DNA from 3 places in the Chryseobacterium sp. RU33C genome. Region 1 is predicted to be linked to each of the others. Evidence: riboswitches for the same ligand, from Rfam matches in the RefSeq annotation. Region 1 holds a riboswitch; each other region holds the start of a gene.
The links. Region 1 has a riboswitch for thiamine pyrophosphate ahead of pnuC (nicotinamide riboside transporter PnuC). Riboswitches for the same ligand answer to the same signal wherever they lie in the genome.
Positions count from the first base shown of each region.

Region 2: linked by a shared signal. The riboswitch ahead of thiS (sulfur carrier protein ThiS) and the one ahead of pnuC (nicotinamide riboside transporter PnuC) in region 1 are both predicted to bind thiamine pyrophosphate.
Region 3: linked by a shared signal. The riboswitch ahead of BW946_RS06775 (TonB-dependent receptor) and the one ahead of pnuC (nicotinamide riboside transporter PnuC) in region 1 are both predicted to bind thiamine pyrophosphate.

Region 1 covers NZ_FTMT01000022.1:20,975-25,237, reverse strand. Annotated here, with positions in the region: gene BW946_RS17155 (TonB-dependent receptor) at 1-259, opposite strand, end outside; gene BW946_RS17150 (alpha-ketoglutarate-dependent dioxygenase AlkB family protein) at 636-1,247, shown strand; TPP riboswitch at 1,338-1,446, shown strand; gene pnuC (nicotinamide riboside transporter PnuC) at 1,472-2,065, shown strand; gene BW946_RS17140 (acyl-CoA dehydrogenase family protein) at 2,055-3,086, shown strand; gene BW946_RS17135 (NAD(+)--rifampin ADP-ribosyltransferase) at 3,103-3,318, opposite strand; tRNA gene BW946_RS17130 (tRNA-Ala) at 3,408-3,481, opposite strand; gene BW946_RS17120 (hypothetical protein) at 4,021-4,263, opposite strand, start outside.
Region 2 covers NZ_FTMT01000005.1:127,497-131,759, forward strand. Annotated here, with positions in the region: gene panB (3-methyl-2-oxobutanoate hydroxymethyltransferase) at 1-672, shown strand, start outside; gene BW946_RS06690 (hypothetical protein) at 676-990, shown strand; gene BW946_RS06695 (RluA family pseudouridine synthase) at 1,002-1,679, shown strand; TPP riboswitch at 1,810-1,906, shown strand; gene thiS (sulfur carrier protein ThiS) at 1,964-2,170, shown strand; gene thiC (phosphomethylpyrimidine synthase ThiC) at 2,196-4,007, shown strand; gene BW946_RS06710 (thiamine phosphate synthase) at 4,004-4,263, shown strand, end outside.
Region 3 covers NZ_FTMT01000005.1:147,726-151,988, reverse strand. Annotated here, with positions in the region: gene BW946_RS06780 (hypothetical protein) at 1-86, opposite strand, end outside; gene BW946_RS06775 (TonB-dependent receptor) at 266-2,383, opposite strand; TPP riboswitch at 2,488-2,579, opposite strand; gene BW946_RS06770 (WG repeat-containing protein) at 2,795-3,565, opposite strand; gene BW946_RS06765 (bifunctional aconitate hydratase 2/2-methylisocitrate dehydratase) at 3,853-4,263, shown strand, end outside.

The sequences.
Region 1 (4,263 bases):
AAACGGATGGGGTAGACTTCATAATTTCAGGGAATTCTCTGTTTCCCAGTTTTTCCTGAATTTCTGCTGCCTTAATATTGGAAACTGCAACAGGAGTTTTTCTTTCTTTGGCTGTTTGGGAAAGGTTTCTACCCACCAACATCACCTCATCAATAGATTTAGATTTCTCTAAAGAATCCTTCGTACTCTGCCCATAATATAAGGCTGCCGTAGGTAATACAAGCGCTATAATTAGTCGCTTTTTAAAAATAATGCTCATGAAATAAACTAGCGTTTTTGAATTTAAGGCTGCAAAGATGAATAATTATTTTTGAATTAAGTATTAAATCTTAACGAAGTGATTTCCTATTGTATGTGTATAATGCATTATTACTGATTTTTTTGAGCATATTAATTATTTCAGATCTTTAATTTACAATTTGTTATAAAAGTGAATTATGCAAAAAAGAGTATTGTTTTTAACGAATAAAAATAATGATGCAATTCATCTGAAAGTCCACCAGAAAGTATTTTTTTCTAATGACATTTAGGGTTTGATTTATTTTGTATCATTATTTATATATTTGCAGATATTATTTGTATCAGGTTTTTTACTCAAATAACATAAGCCTTTCTTTTATTTAAATAAATAAAAAATGACTCAGCTCAGTTTGTTCCATTCAGAAGATTTATATGAATTTCCGAAAGAGCTTCTGGAATACAAAGCGCATTTTCTGAATCAGGATGAAGCGGATGATCTTAAAAACCATCTGCTTGAAACAGTACCCTGGAAACAGCGTACTCAGAAAATGTATGATAAAACGGTTCTTACACCACGCTTAACAGCCTGGTATGGTGATCCTAAAACGGATTATCCATCAGGAAATGGTGAAGTAGACAATAACCTCTGGACCCCTGAACTGTTTTCTTTAAAAGAAAGGATAGAAGAAACATTCGGTTATAAGTTCAATTCTGTATTGCTGAATCTTTACAGAGATCATAATGATTCTGTTGCCTGGCACAGAGATAAAGAAAGCAGATACGGAAAACGTCCTGTGATTGCATCAGTAAGTTTAGGGCAGACCAGAAACTTTGATTTCAGAAAAAAAGACCATCATCCGAGTAAATACAGCCTGCCGCTTCCTCACGGTTCATTATTGATTATGAAAGGAGATCTTCAGGAAAACTGGGAACATAGGATTGCTAAGTCTGTAATCTCTATGAAGGAGCGTATTAATCTTACATTCCGGTTAGTTTGTAAAGAATAAAATACTTATTGTAATGGATGAGTTAGGATATTCCATTTCAAAATAAAAAGACTGAAGTCCTTTCTTTTTCCACAAAAAAACTGCACCTTTGCCCCAACAATGGGGTGCTACAGATAAAAGTGGCTGAGATGATACCCAGGAATATACTTCCACACCTGATCCGGATAATGCCGGTGTAGGGATTGATTATTTATCATCTCATCATTTGATTTCTAATAATTAATATGATGCAGGACATTTTAAAACAAATTACCTTACCGGAATGGTTTGGAGTCTTATTTTCAGTCATTCAGGTTTTACTGGCCCGTAAAAACAATGTTAACAACTATCTTTTCGGAATTGCAGGCATTCTACTTACGCTGTATGTGATGCTTACTTCAAAGCTTTATGCTGAATTTACCTTAAATCTTTATTATCTGATTATGAGTATGTACGGATGGCTGTACTGGAAATTCGGGAAACAGAAATCCGAAATGGAAATCTCCATTACCACCACCACAGAAAAATGGATTACAGGAGGAATTGTTCTGGGAACGTTTATCTTATTCTGGTCTTTTCTTACTTATTTTACCGATTCGGATGTTCCTGTTTGGGATTCTCTGGTGAGTGCTTTTGCCTGGGCAGGAATGTGGCTCATGGCAAGAAGAAAAATTGAAAACTGGGTGATACTGAATGTCAGTAATATCATTTCCATCCCTTTGATGATTCATAAAGAATTATATCTATATGCTGTTTTAACGTCGTTTTTATTTTTAGTAGCGATTTCCGGATATATAGAATGGCAAAAAATTATTAAATCCAAAGCCAATGCTGAGTAGTAAAGAGATCAGACACGAACTTCATGGAGCTTCTCTAATTTCTGGTGAGGTAATACAATATATTCATGAGGAAGGATTACTTAAAATCTGGGTTCCCAAAAAATATGGAGGACTCGGCTATCGTTTTGAAGAAGGACTTAAAGCATTATTTGGCTGGGCTGAAACCGATGGAAGTTTCGGCTGGATGCTGACGCTTTGTGCAGGAGCGAATTATTTTTCCAGAAATATCAAACCAGAAGTAGCTCAGTTACTCTTTACCCATTCTGAAACCTGCTTTGGCGGAAGCGGAATGATTGGCGGAACTGCAGAAAAAAAAGATAACGGCAACTATTTGATAAACGGTTTATGGAATTTTGCAACAGGAGCACCTCATCTGACCCATTTTACATTAAATGCCAAGGTTACGGAAAACGGGAAGCCTATAATGGATAAAGACGGTAAGGAGACTATTCACTCATTCATTATTCCAAAGGAGCAGGCTCAGATTATCCCCAACTGGAAGTCTATGGGGATGAAAGCCAGCGGAACCTATTCGTTCACCATTGAAAATGTCATTGTAAGCGAAGATTACAGTTTTGTTTATGATACTTTTTTCACGAATGATATTCTAGACAGTATTCCTTTTCGGGTTTTTGCGGATCTGACGCTATTGGTCAATTATCTGGGAATGGCTTCTCATTTTATTGAAGAAGCAGAATGTATTCGTCCTGGGATCAATTTCAAAAATTTTGCAGAATCTGTTGAAAAGAATTTGGATAAAGTATTATATATTGCCAGAGAAGTAGAAAATATACTTGATGATCAGAAAGAAATTTCTGAGGATAAACAAAACGAGATTCATGAATATGGGGTAGAGCTGGTCCACAAATTATCCCATCATATCCTTACTGCTTATACACAGCTTGGAATCCGTGCTACAGATCCTTATTCTGCAGTTTATCAGGTGTTCTGTGACTATTTTACAGCGGCAATGCATTCCAATTTCAGACCTTCTGCTGATGCTCTTGATTTTTCTTTCTGAGCAGTGAATATTTCTGCTAAAGTCGGGTGATTTCTCTGGTCATTTTCAAAGGCACCTGAGAACGATAAGACTGCCTTGGGTTTCCAGGAAATTTTTTATCTGTAACATTGGGATGATTTTCGAAATTTTCTGTTGGTTCTGCAATAAGCAGCTTTACAGACATTTCTTTCTCTTCAAAGTTCATCCCTTGCAGACAAAGCTTGATCACAGGATTAAAAGAGATAAACTCTATGCTTTTTTTATACTATTGGAATTGTAGAATTTAAAAAAACAAACTTTGATAAAAAAAGAGCTGTAATTCAATGTGTTACAGCTCTTTTGTGGAGAATACGGGATTCGAACCCGTGACCTTTTGACTGCCAGTCAAACGCGCTAGCCAACTGCGCCAATCCCCCGTCTTTATTTTAAAGTGGTACAAAAGTAAGTATTTAATTGATATTTACAAATATTTTGTAGTTTTTATTGAATTGAATTAAAGGGGAAATACGCTCAGCGCAGTAAAAGTAACCATTTTCAATTGAATAACTTCTCAATTAATCCTATTCTTGTGTGAAATTATATTACAATCATGTAACTCTATACGGGAAGATTACTTCTATGGGATAGTACTATTACAGAACAGAGAAGCGCCCGAAGATTTTCAAAATTTCATAAAACCCCGGAAAATAGTAACGGAGACATTATCAATTTTTTTTAGTCTCTCGGTTGAACGTTTTCTATTGGATCTTTTTGATGCATTTATTTTTTCTTCTATGATTTTAATTTTCTGAAAAGAAAAAGCAATATTAAACAATAGCCCCTTAATTAGGGCTAACCTTTTATAGTTCTTTTTACTTCCTCCAGGAATTCCAACCGAATAAACTGGATTTGAAAAAAATAAAAACAGCCGCAATGAAAATATTGGGGCTGTCTTTTTGAAATCAAATATCAACTATTATAAAGATCTGGAGCGGGCAATATTAATAAGGTATACAAGGTGTGCGTACATGCTTCGCTTTACAGACTCTACTTTTATATCTCCGGTACTCTGGTTAATAGTAGTTACCAGATCTGTATTACATTGACCAGCAAAGTTTCCGTTTCCTAGGTAGTTGGCTGTATTGGTACTTGGATATGAGATTCTGGGATAGTCAGGTGCCGTTTGGTTAGCAACAGGAGCTGTGCCGGTAAAACCTTT
Region 2 (4,263 bases), on a different contig from region 1:
ATTGGAGACTCTGCAGCGAATGTCATGGCTGGTTTTGAAACTACATTGCCTATTACGCTGGATCAAATGATCTATCATGCTCAAAGTGTGGTAAGAGGAACCGACAGAGCTTTGGTGGTAGCAGATTTACCTTTCGGAACTTATCAGAGTAATCCTGAAAAAGCATTGGAATCTGCGGTAAGAATGATGAAGGAAGGTGGAGCGCATGCGGTGAAAATTGAAGGTGGAAAAGAAATTTCAAAGTCTATCAAAAAGATCATCAATGCTGGAATTCCGGTAATGGGACATTTGGGATTAACCCCACAGTCTATCTATAAATTCGGAACGTATAAAGTAAGAGCAAAGGAAGAGGCAGAAGCTGAAAAACTGATTGCTGATGCTCAGCTTTTGGAAGAATTAGGCTGTTTTTCTGTAGTACTGGAAAAAATACCTGCGGAATTGGCGAAAAAAGTAACTGAAAGTATTTCTATTCCTACTATCGGAATCGGTGCCGGAGCAGAGTGTGACGGGCAGGTTTTGGTGTATCATGATATGGTAGGAATGAACAAAGGCTTCAGCCCGAAATTCTTAAGAAGATATCTTGACCTTTATACAGAAATTACAGGAGCAGTTTCTCAATATGTGAAAGATGTGAAAAGTGTAGAGTTTCCCAACGAAAACGAAAGCTATTAATCTATGCAGAATCAACAATCTATTCAGGGAATATTATCTATTGCAGCACTGATTTGTCTTGCTGTAGGATGGTTTAATTTATTCTCTCCGGAAATCAATCATTTACTTTCAAGAAAAGTATTTTATGTGCTGATAGGAGCGAGCTTCTTTATTCAGGCTCCGCTGCTTACGAATAAGAATTTTGTTTATGCTATGTATGCTGCAGCAGCTATCTGTGTATTCGGAGCATTTATTCCGGAAGGCTCAAAACTTTCGGCTGTAAAAACCGTGGGGCTTTTGGCGGGAATTATCCTGTCATTATCCAACAGAAGAAGATAGACTGAAAAAGTATGAAGGAGCAGATTATATATGAAGACAACCATCTTCTGGTGATTAATAAAAAGGTGGGTCAGCTTGTACAGGGCGATAAGACCGGCGATGAATCACTATTAGAATCCATCAAGAATTTTATAAAAATAAGAGATGCTAAGCCGGGAAATGTTTTTCTCGGCTTGGTTCATCGTATAGACCGCCCAACCTCCGGGCTGGTAATCTATGCAAAAACTTCCAAAGCGCTTTCCCGTTTGACACAGATGGTGAAAAATCGTGAAGTGAAAAAGACATACTGGGCAGTTGTGGGAAAAGAAATGATTCCTCAAAGCCAGAGACTGGTTCATTATTTAAAGAAAAACGAAAAGAATAATAAAGCCATTGTTTTTTCTAAAGCTACCGAAGGAGCAAAAGAAGCGATCTTAACTTATAATGTGATTAAGACTCTTGATAATTACCTACTTCTTGAAATTGATCTTGAAACCGGAAGACATCATCAGATAAGAGCGCAATTATCCAAAACAGGAATTCCGATCAAAGGAGATCTGAAATATGGAGCACCACGTTCCAACCCTGACGGAGGAATCAATCTTCATGCAAGAAAACTGGAATTTATTCATCCTGTAACCAAAGAAAATATTGAAATCATAGCTCCTGTTCCGCAGAATGATGCGATCTGGAGAGCTTGTGAAGAATAAATAATAAAAATCTTAAAACGATCAATATAAAATAAGGTCTGTCTCAATTTGAGGCAGACTTTTTACAATACCAGATTTCGAAGGTAGTTTCAAAAAATTTTGCTTATTACAAAATAATGTCTAACTTCGTTGCCAACTTTAGGGGTGTCTGTTACCAACAGACTGAGACTTTACCCTTTGAACCTGATCTGGATCATACCAGCGTAGGGAAAAGTAGATGACTTTTGCTGTACATTCTATTGTACAATAATGGCCATTCCTAAAGTATATGTAAAATATTAGGAATGGAACTTATAATCAACCACACCCGAAAAACATTTGATGTACTTCCCGAAAACCTGGAAGCATTATTGGCTATTGAGTTACCCGGAAATAAGAAAGGTATTGCTGTAGCTCTCAACAATCGCATTATTCCCCTCTCAGTCTGGGCGGAAACCATCCTCAATAACAACGATTCAATTTTAATCATTACTGCCACTCAGGGCGGTTAATTCTCATATTTAATACCCAAAACTTATGGCTCACTCCATTACATGTTCGCCATTTCCGAACTCAAAGAAAATCTATGTTGAAGGAACATTACATCCTATCAATGTAGCCATGCGTGAAATACAGCTTAGTCCGACCAAATTGACCAATGGCGGCTTTGAATATAATGCTCCGGTGACGATTTACGACACTTCAGGACCTTATACCGATGAAAATGCAACTATTGATATTCAGAAAGGACTTCCGAGAATCAGAGAACAATGGATTCTGGACAGAAATGATGTAAATATCCTTGATGGAATTACGTCTGAATATGGAAAGGCACGTTTAGCAGATCCTCGTCTAGACGAATTGAGGTTCTCTTATGATCATAAACCTAAAGTTGCTCAGCAAGGAAAAGAAGTTACACAGCTTTATTATGCAAAACAGGGAATCATTACTCCGGAAATGGAATATGTGGCGATCCGGGAAAATCAAAGAATAGAACAGCTTGATTCTGTATCTAAAGAAATGGCTTTTCAGCATCCGGGACACAGTTTTGGTGCCAATACTCCGAAAAGCAAGATCACTCCGGAATTTGTAAGGGACGAAATTGCTGCCGGAAGAGCCATTATTCCCAATAATATCAACCACCCGGAAAGTGAACCAATGATCATCGGAAGAAATTTCCTGGTGAAAATCAATGCCAATATTGGCAACAGTGCCGTTTCATCCAGTATTGAAGAAGAAGTAGAAAAAGCGGTATGGGCCTGCCGATGGGGCGCTGATACCATTATGGATCTTTCAACCGGAAAAAATATTCACGAAACAAGAGAGTGGATCATCAGAAACAGTCCGGTTCCTATTGGTACGGTTCCTATTTATCAGGCCCTGGAAAAAGTGAAAGGTGTTCCCGAAGACCTGACGTGGGAAATCTTCAGAGATACCCTTATTGAACAGGCAGAGCAGGGAGTTTCCTATTTCACGATCCATGCCGGAGTTCTGTTGAGATATATCCATTTAACAGCAAAAAGAGTGACCGGAATTGTTTCCAGAGGAGGATCTATTATGGCAAAATGGTGTTTATTCCATCATAAAGAAAGTTTCTTATATACTCATTTTGAGGAGATTTGTGAGATCATGAAGAAGTATGATGTAGCTTTCTCTTTAGGAGATGGTCTCCGTCCCGGATCTATTGCAGATGCTAATGATGCCGCTCAGTTTGCAGAACTGGAAACTTTAGGTGAACTCACCAAAATTGCATGGAAGCACAATGTACAGGTAATGATTGAAGGACCAGGCCATGTTCCGATGCACATGATCAAAGAAAATATGGAAAAGCAATTGGAAGAATGCCATGAAGCTCCTTTCTATACTTTAGGGCCGTTAACAACGGATATTGCTCCAGGTTATGATCATATTACTTCAGGAATCGGGGCAGCGATGATTGGTTGGTTTGGTTGTGCCATGCTTTGCTATGTAACACCGAAAGAACATTTAGGTCTTCCGAATAAAGATGATGTAAAAGTTGGGGTAATCACTTATAAACTGGCTGCCCACGCAGCGGATTTAGCAAAAGGTCATCCGGGCGCACAGTACAGAGACAACGCATTAAGTAAAGCCAGGTTTGAATTCAGATGGGAAGATCAGTTTAACCTTTCATTAGATCCAGAGACAGCAAGAGCTTACCATGATGAGACCTTACCGGCGGAAGGTGCGAAAATTGCCCATTTCTGTTCCATGTGCGGACCGAAATTCTGTTCTATGAAAATTACGCAGGAAATTCGTGAATCTGCAGAACAGGGTATGCTGGATAAATCACAGGAATTTATTGAAAAAGGGAAAGAAATCTATATATGATCATCGTTATCACTTCTGAATTGATTATGCCCAGCGAAACTGATAGTATTAACCAAATGTTTCAGGAAGGTCTTGATCTGCTTCACATCCGTAAACCATGGATCAGCCGGAATGAAATGACTGAATTCATCACGCAGATTGATGAAGTTTTTCGTTCACAGTTAGTGCTGCATACGCATTACGACCTGGGGAAGGAATTTACTATTTCAAGATTTCATTTCAGGGAGATTGATCGAAAGGAAGGAACATATAAACC
Region 3 (4,263 bases), on a different contig from region 1:
TTTTTCAGTGAAAACACCCCAAAGCCTGGAACTGTGGCAGTTCCAAATTGTTTTAAGTATTCTAAAATATATGCTGAAATATTCATTTGGCAGCAAATTTATAACTTTTTCGGGACTTTTTGTAATATTTAACGGATATAAAAAAGACTGCCGGAGCAGTCTTTTAATTATTCTGTATTAAAACAGATATACCGTTGTTCAAACTGCTTTTTTTAAGCTTAAAAAGATCAAATCTGCTAAAAAGCAAAAAAGATATATTGGTCAATTATTGAATTTTCCAGCTCACACCAAACATAAAATTGGTTCCTGCCTGCGAAAAATAGTAAGGCTGTCCTTCATAAACAGAACCATTGTTGACGTATTTTTTGTTGAACAGGTTATTCACCAGTAGCTTTAATGCAATTTCGTTGTTAGCAATTTTAAATTGGTACTGCGCATTGAAATCTGTCAGGAAATAATCTTTAAGCTGCAGATTGGCATCCTCTGTGTTATCCAGATATTGTTTTCCAACATACTGATTCATTAAAGCAAACTGGAAATTTTTGGCAGGATTGAATCTCAGGCTTAGATTGGCAATTACATTCGGAGAAAATGAAATCTGGGTATTTCCAAGACTTTTAGGCACATCACCATTCTGAATATTAAAATCCTGATTTCTGTTCTGGCTTAATGTCACATTACCGGAAACTTCCCATTGTTTGGATAGTTTTGCCAAAGCCCCTATCTCAATCCCTCTTCTGTAGCTCTTCCCTGAGTTGGTTCTGATAAATGCTCCTACGTTATTCAATTCTCCATTCAAAACCAATTGATTCACATAATACATATAATAAACATTCGCTGTCAACGAAACAATTCCGAACTGTTTTTCAAAACCGGCTTCAATGTCATGAAGTTTTTCAGCTTTCACATCATTATTGGCCATCAGATCATCTCTGTTAGGTTCACGGTGAGCATGAGCGTATGAAAGAAATATTTTACCACCGTCAATTCTGTAATTCATACCGGCTTTTGGATTAAAGAACAGCCAGTTTTTACTTAAATCTGCTCCTTCATCATCACCAGCCATCAGAATTTTTGTATTGTAGTTTATTTTTCTAAGCTGCAAATCACCAAAGAATTCAAAATTATCCACTCTTAATAAAGCTTTTGCAAAACCCGACACTTCATTCTTTATTGAACGGTTTCTGTAATATTCGCTTTCGGCAATCTGTGGAAAAAACACACCGGTAACATTTCCATAGTGTCTTCCGTAATATTGATTCACAACAGCACCAAAGTTCAGATCCAGATTTTCAAATTTTCCGTACAATGTAGAAACCATTCCGTAGAAATCGTTATTCAGCCATTTTTTTCTGATAAAATCGGAATATTTTATGGTTTGTCCCCCTTCTGTTATATTGGGAAGGTTATATCTTGAAAAAGGATCTCCCTGCTTGTAGTTTTCATAATATCCTTTTCCTTTTGTATAGTGGAACGTGGTTTCCAGATTCCAGCGGTCACTGAATTTCTGTTCCCAAAGCAACTGATAATGATTCTGTCTGTAGTTATCCGTTTCATTATCATAGAAACTTACAATATTCTCCCAATTGGCATCATAGATCGCTCCGGAAATATTGAATTTCGGATCGGTTTCCCAGGTTTTACGGTCAATACCGTTCCATGCCTGATAGGTTTTCTCTTTTCCGCCAAAAGCCATTAAACGCAGCTTCGTATTTCCTTCTTCAAATAAAGCAGTGAAATTATAAGAATGCAAATTGGATGAAGCCCTGTCTATATAACCATCAGAGTGAATATGGGTATATCTTCCCATTACGGAAAGACGGTTTTTCCAGAACTTCCCCGAGCCTATTTCAGCTGAATATTTATAGGTATTAAATGATCCGTAGCTGTCGTCTGTTTTAAAATAAAACTTCTCTTCCGGATCTTTAGAAAGTACATTAATACTGGCTCCGAAGGCAGAAACCCCGTTATTGGAAGTTCCTACTCCTCTTTGGATAACAATCTGTGATGCAGAGCTTGTTAAATCCGGAACGTTGACAAAAAAGGTTCCCTGGCTTTCAGAATCGTTGTATGGAACACCATTCATCATAACATTGATGGCACTTCCCGAAACACCACGGATTCTGAAACCGGTATATCCTACTCCATTTCCGGCATCAGAAGTAGAAATAATGGAGGTTTGGTTTTTCAAAAGAATAGGAAGATCCTGTCCCAGATTTTTACTGTCCAGATCTTTCTGTACATTAATGATTTCCTTTGCTACCGGCAGCCTTTTGGTAAAGCTGACGGCTTCAATTTCCCTGACCTTTAATGAATCTTTATTCTGAGCCTGTATAAAAGCTGCAGCTCCTACCGTAAGCCCTAAAAAAAATAATCCTTTCATTCTATAAATCTTTAACATTTAATGAATAAAAGGGGTGATTACGAGATAATTGATAAATAGCAAATGATAATGAATGTTTATCGATCATTTATCGCTAATCATCTATCAATTATTTAAATGGTTCCCTAAACAGCATTACCTGTTCCAGGTTCATTGGGTATAATCTCAGCTTGTTAAAGCACCCCTTTATTTCAGCCGCAAAATTACAAAAAATATATGAATTGGAATTCGGGTTTCGAGGTACAGGATATTGGGTTACGAGATGCAAGATTCGGGGTCTTAGGTTACGAAGGGCATGGATGGCTACAGGAGGAAAGACACTATGGAAAATAGGAGTTATCAAATGAATCATTCATCATTCATCATTCATCATTCATCATTCATCATTCATCATTCATCATTAATAATTATTTAGTAAGTTTTATTGTTAGCGTCGATATAGTAGTAATTCGAGCCGTCTTTTGTCACTTCAAACATCTTCCCGAGTTTCCAGCTGAAATTTCGTTTAATATTGGAATATTCAAACGGAATGATAATCCTGTTATTAACATCAATGATTCCGAATTTATCATTATTGGAAGCTACAATCATTGGATTAGCGACATCATCACCTTCAAGAATGAACAGATACTGATATTGAGGATAGATCTGAAATTGTCTGTAATCTGCTGCATTTACAAATTTTGATTTTTCAATGATTCCGTAAAAACCATTGAGGATGTAAGCCTGAAATAGCTGTTGCTTATATTCTTCGAATTTACATTTTCCAAAATCGGTTTCTTTGAACTGATATACTCTCTTCCCAGACTGATCTATACGGTAAGAAATCATATTTTTCTCTACCGTGGCATAGTCTTTTGTTCCAAATTTTCTCACTTTTTCATTAGGTGAATTCAGAAGATTGCAGTCTTCATAAAAAAATACGGCAATATGATATTCCGGCTGAATAATAAATTTCCCGTTCTGATTGACATACCCGAACTGATCTCCTTTCTTCTTGGGAATCAAAACAGGAAGTTCTTTATTAATCAATACAAGATCAGCATTAGGTTTGCTGGCTGAAAGTGTTTTTTTAATAGTAGTTTTCGTTCCTTTTTTCGCGGGATCTTTCTTCACAGATTGGGTCTGTGAGAAAACGAAAATCGAAATGAAAACACATAAAACATTCAGGATATTTTTCATATTCTCCATTTGGGTACAAAAATACGACCAAAAATAGATATTATAAAAATCATATTTATAAACAATCTAAATAATTTAATTCTTATAAAATTGTAAAATTTCGTAATTTTGGAAACATTTTGAATTGTTTGATAATTTTAAAAAACTTTTGAAAAAGTGTAGATTATGCTGACTTTATTCGGTTAATGTTGCATCAAAATGCGAGAACTCAAAATGTCATTAATTGTATTTATACACACCGGTAAAGAAAAAGCAGGCCTGCCTTTAATTTTGAAAGACCTTCTATTATGAGTATTTATAAGGATTACATCAAAGAGATTGAAGAAAGAAAAACCCAGGGGCTTCATCCAAAGCCAATTGATAGTGCTGAATTACTAAGCGAAATCATTACGCAAATTAAAGATTCAGGTAATGCTGACCGGACAGATTCTCTTCAATTTTTCATTTATAACACGCTACCCGGAACAACAAGTGCAGCGGGAGTAAAAGCCAAATTTTTAAAAGAAATTATTCTGGGTGAATCCGTAGTAGAAGAAATTTCCCCGGCTTTCGCCTTTGAACTATTGTCTCATATGAAAGGCGGACCTTCCATTGAGGTGCTGCTGGACCTTGCTTTAGGTAGTGATGCAGCTATTGCTCAAGAAGCTGCCAATGTTCTTAAAACTCAGGTTTTCCTTTATGAAGCAGATACTAACCGT